DNA from 2 places in the Dethiobacter alkaliphilus AHT 1 genome. Region 1 is predicted to be linked to the other one. Evidence: riboswitches for the same ligand, from Rfam matches in the RefSeq annotation. Region 1 holds a riboswitch; the other holds the start of a gene.

Region 1 (10,063 bases):
AAGCGGAGAGAAACGGCCTGGTGGGCGTTCTAACCGGAATCTTTGAAGTTACCAGTGCCGGTATCTCCGCCGCCATCATCTTTGGCTTCATAGCTTCCCTGATTTTTAAACCCAAGGGATAATCAGCATAGGAGGTGAGATATGTGACAGTAGGTACTCAACTGCAGCAGGCTATCTCCGGCGTGCAAAGTGCTGCCGCCACCATGAAATCATTTGCATTGGAAACCCAGGATCCCGAGGCGAAGAAAACTTTTGAGCAGCTGGCTCAAAACATGGACAACGCCCTGCAAACATTGCAGCAGCGCCAGCAGTATATCCAGCAGCAGGAACCCAAATACAAACAACAATAAACGAAAGTAAAGAGGCTGTAAGCATATCAAACATGCTGGCAGCCTCTTTTTGTGGACAGAGGGACAGGTTAAAGTGTCCACGAATCAAAGGGGACAGGTGATTTTATCTCAAATTCGCCGTTGAAATTGAGGCAATTGACTTGCCCGTCATTGCAGAGTCCTCCGTGTTCCTGTGGGACAAATGAACCTGTCCCTTTTGTCCATGTTAAAATGGGGGTAGGAACCTTGTTTTATGTGTCGTATAATCTTTATAGGACTTAATAAATACTCGGATGGCGGAAGGGGTTAATATGAAAGTCATCAGGGTTTTTTTACACAACTTTTTGGATACGTATTCGGGCCAAGGGCCTGAGACAGAGCTTGAGATTTTGGACGGGTGGCAAGTAAGGGACGTGCTGGCGGCCATAGGCATTGAGCCGGAAATTATTGGTGTTGTTTTAGTAAACAAAAAGCTTGCCGATAAAGATACTGAGATTAAGGCCAATGATCGGGTAGATTTGTACCCGCTGTTTGGCGGCGGTTAATGAGAGGAGGATGCAGATGAGTTACGGTTATACCGGGAAGATTTTGGAGATTGATTTGACTGCCGGTACCCATAATGTTCTGAAGATGGGTGAGGATTTTTACAGAAAGTATCTGGGTGGGCCGGGTATTGCCACCTATTTTGCACTAAAGAATATTACTCCCCACACCGAACCGTTGTCTCCGGATAACGTGCTTATTTTTGCCACAGGAATTCTTACCGGTTCTTTTGGCCCCGCTGTTCCCCGCTATACTGTTTGCGCCAAGTCTCCGCTGACAGATACCATCGGCAAGTCGGAGGCCGGTGGCTTTTGGGGGCCTGAGTTAAAAAAAGCAGGTTATGATGCTATTATTGTCAGGGGAAAAGCAAAAGACCCTGTTTATGTAAATATTGCAGATGGTGCAGTGAAGATAAAAAGCGCGGCGGCTGTCTGGGGTAAAGATACGCTGGAAACACAAAATGCTTTGGAGCAGGCTGAAGGAGAAGGTACCCGGGTGTTACAAATCGGCCCCGGTGGAGAAAACCAGGTGCTTATGGCTAACATCGTAAACGAGTTAGGACATTTCAACGGCCGCAATGGTTTGGGGGCTGTGATGGGTTCCAAAAACCTTAAAGCCATTGTGGTTAAGGGAAGTGAAAATGTTCCTTGTTACGATAAGGAGTTTCCCAAAGATTTGTCACGTTGGGTAGCAAAAAACTTAAAAGACCACGCGCTGGCCTATGGCCTTTACTGGAACGGTACACCAGGCGGTATCACAACCATGAACGCCAATGGTTCATTACCAACAAAGAACTGGCAAGAGAGTGTTTTTGACCGGGCAGAAGAAATAGGTGCCCAGAGCCTGGAAAAGATTTTGATTAAACGTAAAGGTTGTTTTTCCTGCCCCGTGCGCTGCAAGCGGGTAGTGGAGAGCAAGGACAGTGAGATGCCCATCAACCCCGCATTGGGCGGCCCCGAATATGAAACTCTGGTATGTCTGGGTTCCAATCTGGGGATTGGTGATATCAAACTGGTGTCTAAGGCAAATGAGCTGTGCAACCGTTATACGCTGGATACCATGAGCCTGGGAATGACCATTTCCTTTGCCATGGAGTGCTATGAAAAAGGCTTTTTGACAAAAGAAGATACCGGGGGTATAGAACTAACCTTCGGTAATGAAGATATTTTACTGGATTTGATACGCATGACCGCCTTCAAGGAAGGTTTTGGTAAGGACCTGGCACTGGGCTCATACCGTCTGGCGCAGCAACTGGGTAAAGAAACAGAAAATTTTCTGCTGCAGGTAAAAAAACAGGAACTTCCAGCCCATGACCCCAGGGTAAAGGCAGGCCTGGCGCTACAATATGCCATTTCCAGCCATGGCGCAGACCACTGGTTTGCCCAACACGACACGCTATATACTGAAAAAGGCTCCAGCGGTATGCAGTCCATTGCTCAACTGGGAGTTGCTGAGCCGGTACCGGCCGATGAGCTTTCGGCTCAGAAGGCAAAACTTATCTACTATACACATTTAATGACCATAATGTATGACTGCCTGGGCGTATGTATCTTTGGTTATGCTTCACGAAGTATTGTGTCGCTGGAAAAACTGGCACAGCTGGTTGAAGCGGTAACCGGCTGGAACATCAGTATGTGGGAGATGCTTAAAGCAGGTGAAAGGGCATCGGTGATGATGAGGTCTTTCAACGGACGGGAAGGATTCACCTCCAGCGACGATGTACTGCCGCCGAGGGTTTACGACGGTATTACAAACGGACCCCGCAGGGGCGAAAAGCTTAATGAAGCCGTATTTACCCAAGCCAGAGAGGTCTACTATCAGATGGCCGGATTAAATGAACAGGGCCTGCCCACCATCAGTAAGCTTGCTGAGTTGGAGATTGACTGGCTGGCAGAATAATATTGTTGCAGAGGATCAGAAAAAAACGAAGCCCGCATAATGCGAGCTTCGTTTTTCAGATAAGAGCGTCTTCCTACATATCAGGATCGTTGCCTTGCCGCTTATCTTTGCCCTCACCCACAAAAAATGCTTTAAAGGGGTTAAGGGGAGGCTGCTCTGCAATATAGAGGCTGCCGTCGGTATCCAGCAGCAGAAGGAGTACCGCATCCGTTCCCCGTATCCCTCTTTTTGTCAACTCTGCTTTTAGCCAGTTTTCATCAAGCCCGGCGCCAAACAGGTTTTGCCGCAGCACCTGACCTTCCACCACCAACGGGGTGGCAATTCCCTCATAAACGGTGCTAATTTGCAAATCTTTGGGAGTAACCGGCCGCACCTGTGACTTTGGTATCACCGACAGCTGGCCGTTTGGTTCCAGAATAGCAAACTCGATATCATGAATACGCCTGTACCCCTGATTGCGAAGGGCTGCCATCAGTTGTTCCACGTTAATGGCATTTTTAATTAAATTTTGTTTGACGATTCTCCCGTTACGAATAGCCAGATCGGGCCGGCCGCCGATAAACCCTTTTAGTAGATTGTTTAGTGTGCTAAGGCTAATTACAGTATGCATAATTGCCAGCACACCCAAAGCAGCCAGCGCATTAATCAACGGTACGTCCCGGTTAACAATCAGCGCTGCCGAGGCAGAACCAATGAGCATCATCACCACAAAATCGTAGGGTTTTTGCTGAAAAGTCAGCCCTTTACCCATCAGGCGCAAAAGAATTAAAGACCAGGCATAGACGATAATAGCACGGTTTACAACTTCCATATGGACTCCTTTCCGCTTACGGAATAAAATGGCAGATACTTCTACTGCACTATCATATCCACAACGATAAAAGAGATTCATTTCACTTTTTCTAAAGTTCTTTACATCACTTGGCAGGAATAATTAAACAATGGTCGAATAATGTTAAAACGTAAGAAAGTCACGCCTATTCGGTTTCCGCAATGCGTGCCTTTCCATACCGGTTTCCTTAGCAGCTTCGCAAACTGCGAAGCGTTATAAGTTCCTACCGGTAGAACTGAATAAGGATAAATAGAAGCAAGTGACCTGAGTTCAAATCAGGTTAAAGGGAAACCGGTTAGAATCCGGTGCGGTGCCGCCACTGTAAAGGCGAGTTTTCTTCCATCAGGCCACTGGCCCCAAAGGCTGGGAAGGCGGAAGAAAACGATGAACCTAAGCCAGTAGACCTGCTTGTTTCGTTTAGCCACTGGACCTACGCGCATAGGGGGTGTCTTACGAAGCGGGAAGTATGTTTTGCCTGCCACTAAAGCCTTAACCAACCTATGGTTAAGGTTTTACTTTTGTTCGCAGGAATTTATCACCCCTGACCCCTGCACCCAGCAAAGCCCTAGTTGCTTTGTGCTAAAAAAGGTCCGTCCCCAATTTGTTCCAGGTTTTGCAAAGCTTTTTGGAAGGAATGGTTTATATGCATATTACTGATGGAGTAGTAAGTTTGCCGGTGGCCGGTGCGGCGGCAGCTGCTGCCGGGGTCAGCCTGGTTTATGCGGTAAAAAACACCAAAGAAGAAGAGATCCCTCGGCTTAGCCTTTTATCCGGTGCATTTTTTGTCTTTTCCCTCATCAGTGTGCCGGTAGGGCCTACGTCGGTTCATCCGCTTTTAGCGGGCCTTTTAGGTATTATGCTTGGTGTTAAAGCACCCATTGCCATTTTTATCGGCTTATTATTGCAAGCATTATTATTTAATCACGGGGGCCTAACCACTCTGGGGGTTAACCTGATTTTAGTAGCTGTGCCGGCATTAATTGCCGCTAAACTGTTTTATGTCCTTAAGCGCCTGTCGGTTTTTACCCGCGCTGCCCTGGTAGGTGGGATAGGCGTTATGGCCTGTGTTTTGCTGTTAGTCCTTTTATTGCTTATTACAGATCAGTTATTTGCAGAGGGCCAGTTTTCTGTTGTAAATATTCTGCTCATAGGATATACACCGCTAATGATTGTGGAAGCAGTAGTTACCGGATTTGCCATTAACTTTCTTTATCGGTCCAGGCCGGGTTTATTGGGCCTTGCAGACAACAAAGCCCAGTCAGGCTAAAGGAGATTTTAAATTATGGGAACCAACCATGGAAAATGTGCTGACTTCTCACAGGGAAGCTCATGGGCGCATCACTGGGAACCGCGGACAAAGACGTTGGCAGCCATACTTTTTGTCTTCAGTGTGGTAAGTGTGCAATCATTGCCTTTACTTATTTTGCTCTACACCCTGGTGCTTTTGGCCACCATTAGTGCAGGCCTGCCGCTGCGTACCTTATTGTGCCGCATGATGTGGGCTGTGCCGTTCTTGCTGTTAATGGCTGCACCGGTGGCTTTGGGAGGAGGCCTTCCCCCTGATCCGGAGCGGGTAACCTTTGCCGGTCTTATTGTCTTTAAAACGCTCACTTCCATTGCCGTAATGTCGGTGCTTCTGGGAACCCAGTCGGTACAAAGCTATTTTAACGGCCTGGCCCATATGCGCCTGCCGGCGGTGATGGTGTCGGTTCTCTTTTTAGCCTACCGTTATGTGTTTCTTTTTAAAAAGCAGGTAGCCAATACACAACGGGCTCTGGCATCAAGAATTTTTCAACCTAAACTAAGTAAACGTTCCTTGGCCGTATATGGTGAAATGGCCGGGGGCCTGCTCTTAAAAGCGGTGGATCGTTCCGAATCTGTCTATCGGGCCATGGCTGCCCGTGGTTTTGCCGGTAAGTTACATACCGGAGACCCTCAGCCTATTACCAAGAGGGATATTATTAAATGTGGATTTGTGCTAATGCTGTCATTGTCAGTAATCATAGTGGAATGGAGGTGGTTGGGTTGAAAGCGGTAGAAATCAGAAATCTCAACTATTCATATTCCGATGGAACAAAAGCCCTCAATAACCTTTCCCTGTCCATTCCCAGATACAGGCGTGTAGCTCTGCTTGGTGCCAACGGCAGCGGTAAAACAACTCTTTTGCAGCATTTAAACGGTTTGCTTCTGCCTCAGGACGGAAGTGTTACCGTGATGGGCTATTATCCGGTGGATAAAAAGCATGTGCTGAAAATCCGGCAGTTAGCCGGAATGCTCTTTGATACTCCGGAAGATCAGCTTTTTTCCACAACTGTGGCTGAAGATGTGGCCTTTGGACCCCGTAACCTGGAATTGGATGAACAGACGGTAAACTCAAGAGTCAGGCGTGCCATGGAACTGGCCGGAATTACCGATTTGGCCGATAAGCCTCCCTATAACTTAAGTTTGGGCCAGAAGAAACGGGTAGCCATTGCCGGAGTACTGGCCATGGAACCGGAACTGCTGATCTTTGATGAACCGTTCTCAGGGCTGGACCCCCGTTTTGCCGCCCAGCTTATGGACCTGTTGGAGAAACTGTTTCACCAGAAATGTACAATTATTATCACCACCCACGACGTAGATATGGCCTATGCCTGGGCGGACCACGTGATTATCCTGTCCAAAGGGCAGGTGTTGGCGGAAGGTACTGCGGAATTACTGCAGGACAAAGATTTAATGACTGAGGCCAGCCTTAATGTTCCCATGCTAGCCACAGCTTTTAGCGGCACCGACATGGCTCCACGCACACCGGCGGAAGCAAATCAGCTGCTGCGGTTTGCACAGAGAAAGACTAAAGTACTCTAATGGAGGCATATAATGCTTAGAAAAAGGACCGTCACTTTAATAACAATACTTATAGTTTTGCTGTTAACCACAACTTCGGCCTATGCGCACCGCATGTTAATCAGGCCGGTGGAATCCGGCCTGATTCAGGTGGTTTTTGACGACGACACAGTGGCGCAAACTGCAGATGTTATCCTCTATGATGAAGACCGGCAGGTACTGGAACAGGGAAATGTAACCTCCGAAGGATATTTTGAGTACGATACCAGCTTACCCGTGGCCCGGATTGAAGCCAATGATGGTGTGGGCCATAGCGCCAGCTGGTTATATGGGGCAGAGCTAAATGAACCGGAGCCCATGTTGCCCCGGGTTCTGCTTGCCGTATCCGCATTCATTTTTATTGCTGCCTTTTTCCACTACCGCAGTTCACAAAAAGGCAATAAACAAGCTTGAAACTTGTTTATTTAATTTGTTAGACCTGTAAACCCATAAATTTCGGCTTTTGCCAACCCTTCCTAAACCCGGAAGGGATTTTTTTTTGCTTGCTTGCTCCCGCACAACATGTTATTCTGATGAGGTATGTACAATTTGGTTTTTGGGGGTGATTTTTTGCACTTATTTGAAGCAGTTATTTTCGGTATTGTCCAGGGAATTACAGAGTTTTTGCCTATTTCCAGCACGGCCCATATTATTATTGCAGAGCTACTCTTAGGCTATAATTTCCCGGGCCTGGCTTTTGAAATCTATTTGCATATTGCCTCGGTGTTTGCCGTAATGCTTTATTTCCGTAAGGAATTAGTCGCTGTGGTAATCGGGTTCTTCTCATATTTCCGGGAAAAGAACACGGAAAACAGCATTCAGTTTATGTTTGGACTTTATATCATTATTGCTACAGTAATTACCGGTGGATTAGGTGTCCTGCTTAAGGGCGCTGTAGAGGAGGCCATGAAGACTCCCGCATTTATTGCCGGGGCCCTGGCTGTAACCGGCACCGCTTTGATAATTATCGAACGATTCACCAAGTATGGTGACCGCAGAGAGGAACATATGACTTTCATGGACTCGGTTATCGTGGGCCTTGGCCAGACAGTGGCGGTGCTGCCCGGTATCTCCCGCTCCGGGTCTACCTTGGTAACCGCTTTATGGGCAGGCCTGGACCGTGATACGGCAGTACGCTATTCATTTCTGTTATCAATACCTGTGATTTTAGGCTCCACGGTTTTGGCACTGGGTGAGCTCTCCTCTGATATGTGGGCCGCCATCGGTGTTGAGGCCTTGTTTGTTTCTTTTGTGGTTACCTTTGTTTTTTCCTGGATCGGCATTGTCTGGCTGATTGACTTCTTAAAGAAAGGCCGCCTGCTTTATTTTGCCATCTATTGCTATATAGTTGCCATTCTGGTCTTCCTTTTCGTGCAGGAATTGCCGCCCGGCCTATACTAGATTACATGCAAAAGCCATGCTCAGTTTTTGAGCATGGCTTTTTAAATACTCAATATTAATCTGCGTTGTGAGCAATAATAGAGATGATTTCATAATTCAGGAGGCGGCATATGAATAAGTCTGAAACAACACAATCTTATCAACAACCCCAGTCTTTTTGGTTGGCTTCAACGCGGCAAACAGATTACCCCAAACTAAATGAGGATATAAGAGTGGATGTGGCCATCATTGGCGGTGGTATCACCGGCATAACGTGTGCCTGGCTGTTAAAGAGTGAAGGGATGACGGTGGCTGTAATTGAAGCCGACCGTATTGTTCAGGGAGTTACCGCCAATACAACGGCTAAAATCACTTCGCAGCACCAACTGATCTACAGTAAAATTAAGCAAACAATGAGCGTTGAACTGGCTAAGCAGTACGCAGAGGCCAATGAAACGGCGATTCGTTTAATTAGCGATATCGTTACTGAACACAATATTGATTGTGACTTCATACCTCAGTCTGCGTATATCTTTACGCAGCGGGAGGGGTATTTGCAAAAGCTTGTGGACGAAGCTGAACTAGCAAAAGAATTAGGGATCAAAGCATCTTTCACAGAAGATGTGGATTTGCCGTTTAAGGTTAAAGGAGCGCTGTGCTATGAAGACCAGGCACAGTTTCATCCCCGCAAATATCTATTGGCCCTGGCAGAGAAGATTCCCGGTGATGGCAGCCATATTTTTGAGCAAAGCAGGGTCATCGACATAGATGATGAAAAGCAATATGCTGTCAAAACAGATCAGGGCCACAAAGTATTGGCAGAAAAAATTGTTATGGCCACCCATTACCCCATTTATAATAAAGCAGGACTGTACTCCGCCCGAATCTATCCCGACCGCTCGTATGTGGTGGCCATTAAAGCAAAAGAACCCTACCCTGGCGGTATGTACATTACCGCAGAAGAGCCGGGCCGCTCCCTGCGTTATCAGCCGTCAGAGGACGGCGAGTTAATCTTTGTTGGCGGTGAGCACCATAAAACGGGACAGGGACCGGATACCAGAGAGCATTACCAGGCCCTGGTGGATTTTGCCCGGCAAAACTATACCGTGGAAGACATCCCCTACCGCTGGTCCACTCATGATTGCATGACACTGGATGGTGTTCCTTATGTGGGGCATTTCAGCGAAAATACACCCAATTTCTATCTGGCCACCGGCTTTGGAAAATGGGGGATGACCAACAGTATGGTTTCGGCCCGGATTATTAAAGATTTAATGCTGCATGGCCAAAGCCCCTGGCAGGAAGTTTATAACCCATCCCGCAAAACAATCACAGCCTCGGCCAAAACTTTCGTAGTGGAAAATTTGAATGTGGCGTCACAGCTAATCAGCGGAAAGCTGACCTATGTCCCGGAGGAGGTTGATGTGGAGCGGGGCGAGGCAAAGATAGTAGACATTGACGGGCAAAAAGCAGGAGTATTCAAAGACGAGGACGGAAAACTGCATGTTGTTGATACCACCTGCACCCATTTAGGCTGCGAGTTAAACTGGAACTCTGCAGAAAGATCCTGGGACTGCCCATGTCATGGTTCCCGTTTTACCTATGACGGAGAAATAATCCAGGGGCCGGCTATTACCCCATTAAAAAAGGGTGAAGAACTCAATCATTAAAAAAGCATGTATCTCTCCTCCACACTCTTCAAACATGGGAATGATGCCTTAGATTAACCCGACGAACTGGTTAATGAGGAAGAAGTAAATCAGCAAACCGGTGATATCCTTAATAGTGGTAATAATAGGGTCGGAACCGGCAACCTGATCCATACCTAAGCGGACCAGAATCCAGGGGATAAAGAAGCCCAAGCCCGACGCGAGGGTGCAGGTTGCCGCCAGCGCCAGTCCCACCGCAATGCCCAATTCAGGACTACCCTGCCACACGGTAGCTGCAATGGCAGCCAGGATTCCCAGCATAACACCGATACTTAAGCCAACGCCCACTTCCTTGGCCAGATGCTTGGAGAAAGCTTTCATATTAATATGCCCCAGCACATAAGCCCGGGTAAAGATACTGGAGGACTGGGTGCCCAGGTTTCCCCCCATATCCATAATCAGCGGAATAAAAAACGCCACCGCCGCCATGGTTTCCAGAGTTTCTTCAAAAGTACCGATGACCGCACCGGCCATCAGGCCTCCCTGATGGAAAGGGGTCTTACCTTTCT
Region 2 (10,063 bases), on a different contig from region 1:
CTCCGGCAATGATGCCGCCACCGCCATTGCCGAACATCTGGCCGGGTCGGTGGAAAAATTTGCCCGTCAGATGACCCGGCGCGCCGGAGAACTGGGGGCTGCTCAAACCCGCTTTGAGAATCCGCACGGCCTGGAAGCGGAAAACCATTATACCACCGCTTATGATCTGGGGATTATTGCTGTTTATGCCATGTCCCTCCCCGAGTTTCGGGAAGTGGTGGCCACTTCGGAGAAGAGAATCTCCTGGACCGGCAGGCCATATGACCGCATTTTATATAATCAGAACAAGCTTCTAGACATGTATGAGTATGCCGACGGTATAAAAACCGGCTGGACCACCCCGGCGGGACGCTGCTTTGTAGGTTCCTCCAATAAGGATGGCTGGGGACTGGTATCCGTTGTTCTTAATGCGCCGCAAATGTGGGAAGACACCATTGAGTTGATGGAGTTCGGATATTCGTATTATCACTGGGAGCCGCTGGTGGAAGAGGGACGTCACTTAAAGACCGCTCAGGTTGAGCGGGGAACGGCGGACCGGGTCACTCTGGTGGCGGGAAATGATTTGGGACTGCCGTTAAAAGAAAACGAAGCCGACGTTTTACGCTATGAGTTTAACGTGGCGGAGCCACTGCGGGCGCCGGTTTCTGCCGGGGATGAAGTGGGCACCATGGAGGTTTATTTCGGCACTCAGCGTATTGCAGAAGTGCCCCTGGTTGCGGCAAGCGATGTAGGTCGCCGGGGATTGTTTGGAGCGCTCAGAAACTTCTTTGGCCGCTTATTTTAATGCGGCAGCAGCAATTACTTAATGGGCGGTGGCAATTTTGGTTAATCTGATTTGGTTTGGAATGATGTTTGCCGGGCTGGTGGTGGCGGCCATCACCGGACGAATAGAAGCGGTAACAGAAGCTGTTTTTTCTTCGGCGGAGCAGGCGGTTACGGTGGCCTTTTCGCTGATTAGCATCATGACCTTCTGGCTGGGGATGATGAAGCTCATTGAAAAAAGCGGCATGATTCACGGAATTGTAAAGCTGCTCAGGCCGCTGGCTGTTTTTCTTTACCCGAGAATACCCCGGGACCATCCGGCCATGCAGGCCATCCTGATGAATATGAGCGCCAATATGCTGGGGATGGGCAGTGCGGCCACACCCTTTGGTTTGAAAGCAATGGAAAAACTGCAGGAATTAAATAAAGATCCGGAAACCGCATCGGATGAAATGTGTACATTTCTGGCCGTCAACACTTCCAGCCTCACCATTGTACCCACCACGGTGGTGGCACTGCGGGCGGCCACCGGTTCCCTAAACCCCACGGAAATTATCGGCACAACGGTCATTGCCACCCTCTGCTCCACCATCGTGGCCATCACAATGGATAGGATTCTGCGCCGTTTCTTCAAAAACGGCCCAAAAGGGGGGAAACGGTAAATGCTTCAGGTAATCACCCAAACCATGGCGGCGTGGATTATCCCCATGTTTTTATTTGTCGCTCTGGTTTATGCGGTTATTAAAAAGGTAGATGTGTTTGATACATTTGTGGAAGGTGCCAAGGACGGTTTTGCCACTTCGGTGAAGCTTATTCCCTTTTTGGTGGCCATGCTGGTGGCCATCGGGTTGTTGAGGGCTTCCGGTGCGCTGGATTTGTTTATCGATTTATTAACTCCGCTGTTGGCGCGGTTTAATATTCCCGGCGAGGTGGTACCCCTGGCCATTATGCGACCCCTGTCAGGCAGCGGTGCCCTGGGTATTACCGCGGAAATCTTTAACTCCCACGGCCCCGATTCCTTTGTGGGGCGCATCGCATCCACCATGCAGGGCAGCACCGACACCACCCTGTTTGTGCTGACGGTGTATTTTGGTTCGGTGGGTATCCGGCGGACCCGCCATGCCCTGGCGGTGGGGCTGTTGGCCGATTTTACCGGCTTTATTGCCGCCATCATTGTCTGTACCATGGTTTTCGGCTAAAACTTGCACCATGCTCCCTCCTGCGGTATGATGAAAAGAAAAGACAGGAGGAATACATATGAATCTCAAGGAGAAACTACAGGAGCTGAATCTGACTTTGCCGGAGGTGGCCTCCCCGGTGGGAGCTTACCTGCCGGCGGTTCGGTCCGGTTCCTACATTTATACCTCCGGTCAGCTTCCGCTGGTGGGAGGCAGTTTGCGTTTTAAGGGAAAAGTGGGCACCGATGTTAGCGAAGAGGAAGCCTATGAAGCGGCCCGGATTTGTGCCTTAAACGCTCTGGCTGCCGCAGCCAGTGCGGCCGGCGGCGCGGATAAAATCCTGCGGGTATTGAAGGTAACCGGGTATGTCAACTGCTACCCGGATTTTACGACTCAGGCCAAGGTCCTAAACGGAGCTTCCGATTTGCTGGGCAAACTGTTTAGCGACGGGCATGCCCGCGCTGCGGTAGGTGCCATTGCCCTGCCTCTGGATACACCGGTTGAAGTGGAAATGATTCTGGAAATCACAGAGTAGCCGCTTTGGTCATAACATAATACATACTTCAGGATGTATTATGTTATGGATTGTTAAAGGGGGTTTACGGCTTGGGCAGTGTGCTGGTGATTGGCGCCGGTTGGGCAGGGTGTGCAGCGGCGCTGGCCGCAGCACGGCGCGGCGCAGAGGTGACACTTCTGGAGCGTACCGATCAGCTGCTGGGAACCGGTCTGGTGGGTGGTATCTATCGCAACAACGGCCGGCTGACGGCTCTGTTGGAAGCAGAGGCGCTGGGGTGCGGCCACCTTTTTGAGGTGATGGACCAGGCTGCCCGCCATAAAGATGTGGAATTTCCGGGTCATAGCCATGCAGCACTCTATGATGTGGGCCAAATAGAATTTTTGGTGCGTCGACACCTGCTGGCTGCGGGTGTGCAGGTGCGGACATCCGCCCGGGTCACCGATGTCCGGATAAAAGAAGACCGTCTTACCCAGGTAGAGCTGGGAGAAGCAGAAAGCATCACGGCAGATATCTTTGTTGATACCACCGGTTCCGCCGGCGGCATCCATAACTGCGGCCGTTTTGGTAACGGCTGTGCCATGTGTGTTATCCGCTGCCCGTCTTTTGGCCCCCGTGTCAGCGTGGCGGCCAAGGCCGGTGTGCTGGAGATTATGGGCATGCGGGGTGAGGGACGCCCGGGCTCCATGAGCGGTTCCTGTAAGCTTTGCAAGGATTCGCTGGATTCCGCTTTGGTTAAAAAGCTGGAAACCAATGGGGTGGTGGTGATTCCGCTGCCTGCAGTTTTGCGCCATGCGGAGCTGGAAAACAAGGCCTGCCAGCAATATAACCTGCCCGCCTTCAAAGAAAATCTGGTGCTATTGGATACGGGCCATGCCAAAATGATGAGCTCCTACTTTCCCCTGGATTTATTACAGCAAATCCCCGGACTCAGCCAGGCCCGCTATGTGGATCCTTATGCGGGCGGTATGGGTAATTCCATCCGTTTTACTGCGGTGGCTCCGCGGGATAACCGGCTTAAGGTGGACGGATTGGATAATCTGTTTTGTGCCGGTGAAAAAGCGGGTTTTTTAGTAGGCCATACCGAAGCGGTGGTGACCGGTTCTCTGGCCGGATTTAATGCGGCGGCAAAGTCTGACGGCGCTAAATTGCTTACTTTGCCCGACAGCCTGGCCTGCGGAGATATTATTGCCTATAGCAATCCCAATCGGCAAAAAGAGCGGCCGCGCATGCAGCGTATCACCTTTTCCGGCGCCGAATACTTTGCCCGCATGCAAAAACGTGGTTTATATCTGACGGACCGGGATACAGTCCAAGGTCTGGTAAAAGAAGCTGGTCTGATAAATATTTTCAGTAAATAAGAAAAGAGGGGTAGCGGTGGAAATCAGGCTGCAGAAATTTTTATCCATGGCCGGTGTCTGCTCCCGCAGAGCCGGAGAGAAGCTGATAGAAAGCGGCCGGGTAACCGTAAACGGCAGCCGGGTGACGGCCATGGGAGTTACTGTGGACCCGGAAAATGATGTGGTGGAAGTGGACGGGCGCCGCGTTAAAGTACAACAAAATAATGAATACATTTTATTGTACAAGCCTGTGGGCTATGTCACCACTTTAAAGGATGAGTTTGGTCGTCCCACGGTAAAAGAACTGGTGGCGGATATTAAAACCCGGGTTTACCCGGTGGGTAGGTTGGATCTGGATACCAGCGGCCTCCTTTTGCTCACCAATGACGGAGAGTTGGCCAATCAACTGACCCATCCGTCATTTGGCGTAGAAAAAGAATATCTGGCCAAGGTCCATGATACCCCCAAAAAAGAAGCGCTGGAAATTCTGGCCAAAGGAGTCAGGCTGGATGACGGCATGACCGCTCCGGCCAAAGTGCAGCTGGTAAAAAGCGGACGGCTCACCTCCGTTGTTTCCCTGATTATTAAGGAAGGGCGCAACCGTCAGGTGCGCCGTATGCTGGAAGCGGTGGGACATCCCGTTGTTTCGCTGAAACGTGTCCGCTTCGGCCCTCTGACGCTAAGCGGTTTACAGGAAGGCCGCTGGCGCCGGCTGGAGCCGCGGGAGATAGAGCAACTCAGACGGGCTGCGGGCGCAAAAAGATAGTTGCCTAAACCTGACGGATTTGATAGAATTAAATAAATCCATACCGGACGATGGAACAGGTGCCCTGTTTAGGGGTAAAAGGGAATCAGGTTAAAGGCCTGAGCGGTCCCGCCACTGTAACCGTGAGTCTGCGGCAATTGCCACCCTTTTGGGGGAAGGCGCCGCCAGGCGATGATCGGAAGCCAGGAAACCTGCCTGTGCCAGCCGTATCGTGCCCTCGGGTCAAGGGAAACGTACGTTTATTTGTACATTCTCAGAGCCTGAAGCGGGCGCTGGGATTTTTTTGTTTTATAATTAAAGGGGGAAGAAAGAAAAATGCTGAGAAAGAACAAATGGTTGATTTGGGGTGTTGTTTTGCTGGTTTCACTGGCCCTTTTGGTGGGCTGTGGCGACAACAACGGTGAAAACAATGGGAACAATAACGGTGAGGAAGAGGCTGCAGATAACGGTACTGAGGAAGCTACTTATCCCATGACTTTTGTGGATGACACCGGACAGGAAATGGAAATTACCGCCGAGCCCCAACGTATTATTTCCCTGACTCCAAACCTTACTGAAACTTTGTTTGCGCTGGAATTGGGTGACAGAGTAGTAGGTGTGAGCGATGAATGTAACTATCCTGAGGAAGCGCTGGAAGTGGATCAGGTCGGGAGTGCGTGGGGCCTTAACCTGGAGGCAATACTTGCTCTGGAGCCGGACCTGGTGGTTGCGTCAGGGCAGACACCACAGGATGCGGTGGACCAACTGCGGGAAAACAACCTTACCGTAGTTGTTTTTGCTCCCAGAACATTAGATGATATTGAAGAGATGTTTAGGCAGGTAGCTACCGTAGCAGGTGTTCCTGAAAATGGTGTGGAACTGGCAAATGAGATGAGTGACGGCCGGGAAGCCTTCAGTCAAAAAGTGGCTGCCGAAGAAGGTGAGCGCCCCACAGTGTTTGTAATGATTGATGAAAATCTTTATACCGTTGGCAGTGGCGAATTTATGAATGAGATGATTAACAATGCCGGTGGTATTAATGTTGCAGAAGATATCGGTGCGGGCTGGCCGCAGATTTCCGAGGAAGAATTCCTGCAAATTGATCCTGAAGTCATTATCAGTTCTTTTACACCACGAGATGATATTCTGGCCAATAGCAACTGGCAGGGAATCAACGCGGTGCAAAACGGCCGGGTTTACAATATTAATGATGACGTAGTAACCCGTCCGGGACCGCGCATTGTAGAAGGTCTGGAAGAGCTTTACAATGCTTTCTATGAGTAAGCCATGAAACGAAGAAATATCTTTTTGACCTTTGGAGTCCTGTTTGTCATGCTTGGGCTGACTCTGATTTTGGCCATCGCCATCGGTGCGGTGGCCATCCCTCCGGGGGTTACTCTGCAGGTCCTGCTGTCCCGGATTGGTTTGGGCGATATCAGTGGTGTGTCGGGTTCCACCGTGGACATTATCTGGAGGTTACGCTTGCCGCGGGTGATTCTCGGTATGCTGGTGGGAGCTTCTTTGTCTTTGGCGGGAGCTACTTTCCAGGGATTGCTGCGCAACCCCCTGGCAGACCCTTTTACCATCGGTGTTTCCAGTGGCGCAGCGGTGGGAGCAACCATTGCCATACTTCTGCGGCAATTAGGTGTTCTGTTTTTCCCACATATGCTTCCGGCCTTTGCTTTTGTGGGGGCTTTTCTGGCCATGTTCTTTATTTATAATCTGGCCAAGATTGGAGGCCAGGTGCCGGTGGTAACCCTTTTGTTGGCCGGGGTTGTGGTTTCCAGTTTTCTTTCTGCCATTATTTCTCTGATTATGGTTTTTTCCGGGCAGAATATGCAGGGTATTTTTTTCTGGCTTTCCGGCGGGCTGATGATGCGCTCCTGGACCGAAGTCTGGTTTGTGCTTCCCTATCTTTTGGTGGGCTTTTTAGTATTGTTTTTCTACGCCCGGGAGCTGAATATTTTATTGATGGGAGAAGAGGCCGCCCTGCACCTTGGTGTGCGGGTTGAATTTACCAAAAAATTGTTATTGGTCATAGCGTCGCTGGTAACGGCAGCCGCCGTTTCCGTCAGCGGCATGATTGGTTTTGTGGGACTGATTGTACCCCATGCGGTCCGTATTGTTTCCGGGCCCGATCACCGGGTGCTATTGCCGGCTTCGGCGCTGGTGGGAGCAATCTTTCTGGTCTGGGCCGATGTTTTTGCCCGCACAGCGGTGGCGCCGCAGGAAATCCCGGTGGGGATTATTACCGCTTTTGTAGGGGCGCCGTTTTTTATTTACCTGCTCCGTAAAAAGAAGAAAGATATTCGTTTGTGAGGAAATTATGAGAATAACCATTGACGATTTGCATTTTGCCTACGGAGAAAACAAAATATTACAGGGAACCAGCTTTGAGGTGCCGGAGGGTTCTTTTGTGGGCATTATCGGTCCCAACGGCAGCGGCAAAACCACCCTTTTAAAAGTCTTGTCCCGTATATTGGCCCCCTCAGGCGGCAGCGTGCTGCTTTCGGGCCGGGAGTTGGCCGGATTTGCCCAAAATGAGCTGGCTAAAACCATGGCCGTGGTGGCACAGGATACCACCGCGGGCTATTTGTTTTCTGTGGAAGATGTGGTGATGATGGGCAGGGCCCCGTATCTGGGCCGCTTTCAAAGTGAATCTTTAAAAGATTATGAGATTGTGCGCCAGGTGCTGGAGATGACCGGGTGCCAGCATTTGCGGGAGCGCTCCGTTACCGAACTAAGCGGCGGAGAGCGCCAGAGGGTGATGATTGCCCGGGCTTTGGCCCAGCAGCCCAAAGTCCTCTTATTGGATGAGCCCACGTCTCATTTGGATATCGGTTACCAGCAGGAAATTCTGGATTTGGTGAAACGGCTTTCCACGGTGGAGGGGCTGACGGTGGTGGCGGTACTGCATGAATTGAATCTGGCGGCCTATTACTGCAACGAACTGGTGCTGGTGAGCCAGGGAAAAATCGCCGCCTGCGGTCCTCCGGCTCAGGTGCTTACCGCGGAGAATATTCAGGATGTGTACCGCACCCGGGTGTTGGTCACGCCCCATCCCGTTTTGGGGACGCCCACCATCTCACTTTTGCCCCATGTGCACCACCGGGCCCAAAAAGATAAACGGCGCGTCCATTTAATTGCCGGCGGCGGCTGCGGTGGGGAGCTGATGCGTGATCTCACCGAAGCCGGTTTTACTGTGTCTGTAGGCGTCTTGAATGTGGGCGATACCGACTGGGAAGCGGCCCGGGCTCTGGATTTACCGGTGGTGGCGGAAGTTCCCTTTTCCCACATTTCCCAAGAAAGGCACGCCGAGAATCTTTCGCAAATAAAAGAAGCCAGGGCTGTTGTCCTGGCGGAAGCCCCCATCGGGGCCGGTAATTTGCTTAATTTGCAGGCGGCACAAGCCGCTTTGGAGATGAAAACTCCTGTATATATCCTGGAGGAAAAAGCCCAGGCAGACCGTGATTTTACCGGCGGTGAAGGCCTGCGGCTGCTGCAGTCCCTCAAAGAACAGGGGGCGGTAACAGTCCCGGAAAAAGCCGCTCTGTACCGCAAACTAAAAGAATGTTTCCCTTCAGGTGACTGTTTCGATTAGTTCACTGATATAGCGGGCGCGGCCGTAAACCAGCAGGATGTCGCCATACTGCAGGAAATCCCGACCCCGCGGCGCGCGGATCATGGTGCCGTCCACCCGGCGGATAGACAGCACAATAACATTGCGGTCCCGCAGTTTGGTTTCTCCCAGGGATTTGTCAACCCAGGGCCCGTCAGGATTGGAAAGATGAACTTCGGCCACGCTGAAATGCTCGTCGATTCGCAGCAGTTCTTCCACTGTTCGTTTTTGCAGATAAGGCTGATTTTCCAACCGTTTTTCCAGGTGATGGTCCAGGAAGTTAACTACCCGGCTGTTTCGGGACAGCAAATATACTGCGGCCAGAAAAGTAACCAGCACAAAGACGTCTTCCGGGCCGGAGAGGCCTTTGCCTAAAATGCGTACCAGAATAGAAATAATAAAGGCCAGGGCCAGGGTGCCGGAAATCATGAGGAAAATGGCGATTTTGCGCCTGACGGGATGACGGACCACCAATTCCGCCTCCGAGGTGGTATAGCCGGAGGAGGTAATGAGGGAGATGGCCTGAAAGCGGGCGGTTTCCCGGTCCAGGCCGGTTATTACCAGCATGACGGTGGAAACTTCAATAATCAGAAAAAGCAGGATAAAAATTAAAAATAACAGCGGCAGTTCACCTAACAATGTGTACACCTCCGCTGTTATCTTACCCAAAAAACAAAGCTCTAAAGTCTCTTAAGAAGCGCTTTCTCCCACCGCGCCATGCGGGCACGTCTTTACACACAAGCCGCAGCGCCGACAGGCGAGCATATCGATATAATAGTCGCCGTCCATTTGCACAATGGCGTTGCTGGGGCACTCTTTTTTAACCTTGCAGCCTGGAGAACGATCGCAGAGTTGTTGATTAATAGCATAAGTCTTCATTTGTTATAACCTCCGGACAATATACTATACCCCTTGGGGGTATGAATAAATGGTACCTTTATTTATCTGTTTTGTCAAGACAGGATGGTGCAGCTATGCAAAGGAAAGCCAAAGCAAAAACCATTATGATTCAGGGCAGCGCATCTCATGTGGGCAAAAGCGCTCTGGCCACCGCCTTGTGCCGTATTTTTGCCCAGGACGGTTACCGTGTGGCCCCTTTTAAAAGCTGGAATATGGCCTTAAACTCCTATGTAACCTGCGACGGCGGGGAAATTGGCCGAGCCCAAGGGGAACAGGCGGAAGCGGCGGGGATTGAAGCCACCGTGGATATGAACCCTATTCTGGTCAAGCCCAAGGGGCAGGGCCAGGCCCAAATCATTGTGCGGGGCAGGCCCCATGGCGATGTGAGCTATGCGGCGCGCTCCCAGGAAGATTACATACGTTTTAGCCTGCAGGTGATAGCCAGGTCACTGGACACACTGCGGGATGAATATGACATTATCGTCTTGGAAGGCGCCGGCAGTCCGGCGGAGATTAATCTGGCCGACCAGGATGTGGCCAATATGAAAGCAGCAAAACTGGCGGAAGCTCCGGTGCTGTTGGTTAACGATATCGACCGGGGTGGCGCTCTGGCGGCAGCGGTGGGTACCATGCTCCTTTTGCCGCAGGAAGATCAGCAGCGCATTGCCGGTTTTATTTTTAATAAATTTCGCGGCGACAAGGCGGTGCTGGAGCCGGGGCTGAAAGTGGTGGAGGAGCGTACCGGGCGCCCGGTGCTGGGAGTGGTGCCCCATATCCAAACCAATCTGGCCGAAGAAGACGGCGTGGCCCTGGAGCGGAGTGCCTATTGCGGCGAAAGCCAGGGTAAGCTGCAAATCTGTGTGGTGCGCCTGCCCCATATCAGTAACTTCACAGACTTTGACGCCCTGGCGGCAGAAGAGGATGTGGAACTTATCTATGTGGATGAACCGGAAAAGCTCTCCGGCGCCGATGCCGTCATTTTACCGGGCACAAAAAACAGTATGC

Evidence for each region. A riboswitch is a leader RNA that binds a small molecule or an ion and turns the genes downstream of it on or off. The one in region 1 is predicted to bind cobalamin.
Region 2: it holds a riboswitch for cobalamin, as region 1 does, so the genes downstream of both, DEALDRAFT_RS03395 (ABC transporter substrate-binding protein) here and DEALDRAFT_RS00320 (CbiM family transporter) in region 1, are expected to answer to the same signal.

The regions. Positions count from the first base shown of each region.
Region 1 covers NZ_ACJM01000001.1:58,590-68,652, forward strand. The annotation lists gene spoVAE (stage V sporulation protein AE) at 1-122, shown strand, start outside; gene DEALDRAFT_RS00300 (DUF1657 domain-containing protein) at 144-350, shown strand; gene DEALDRAFT_RS00305 (MoaD/ThiS family protein) at 641-874, shown strand; gene DEALDRAFT_RS00310 (aldehyde ferredoxin oxidoreductase family protein) at 891-2,771, shown strand; gene DEALDRAFT_RS00315 (DUF421 domain-containing protein) at 2,845-3,582, opposite strand; cobalamin riboswitch at 3,844-4,029, shown strand; gene DEALDRAFT_RS00320 (CbiM family transporter) at 4,238-4,870, shown strand; gene DEALDRAFT_RS00325 (energy-coupling factor transporter transmembrane component T family protein) at 4,886-5,632, shown strand; gene DEALDRAFT_RS00330 (energy-coupling factor ABC transporter ATP-binding protein) at 5,620-6,447, shown strand; gene DEALDRAFT_RS00335 (hypothetical protein) at 6,460-6,879, shown strand; gene DEALDRAFT_RS00340 (undecaprenyl-diphosphate phosphatase) at 7,036-7,866, shown strand; gene DEALDRAFT_RS00345 (FAD-dependent oxidoreductase) at 7,977-9,515, shown strand; gene DEALDRAFT_RS00350 (magnesium transporter) at 9,564-10,063, opposite strand, start outside.
Region 2 covers NZ_ACJM01000003.1:24,938-35,000, reverse strand. The annotation lists gene DEALDRAFT_RS03425 (D-alanyl-D-alanine carboxypeptidase family protein) at 1-784, shown strand, start outside; gene DEALDRAFT_RS03420 (nucleoside recognition domain-containing protein) at 822-1,424, shown strand; gene DEALDRAFT_RS03415 (spore maturation protein) at 1,425-1,961, shown strand; gene DEALDRAFT_RS03410 (RidA family protein) at 2,020-2,475, shown strand; gene DEALDRAFT_RS03405 (FAD-dependent oxidoreductase) at 2,547-3,815, shown strand; gene DEALDRAFT_RS03400 (pseudouridine synthase) at 3,832-4,560, shown strand; cobalamin riboswitch at 4,601-4,773, shown strand; gene DEALDRAFT_RS03395 (ABC transporter substrate-binding protein) at 4,876-5,823, shown strand; gene DEALDRAFT_RS03390 (FecCD family ABC transporter permease) at 5,827-6,858, shown strand; gene DEALDRAFT_RS03385 (heme ABC transporter ATP-binding protein) at 6,866-8,140, shown strand; gene DEALDRAFT_RS03380 (TrkA C-terminal domain-containing protein) at 8,120-8,797, opposite strand; gene DEALDRAFT_RS16390 (4Fe-4S binding protein) at 8,849-9,037, opposite strand; gene DEALDRAFT_RS03375 (cobyric acid synthase) at 9,133-10,063, shown strand, end outside.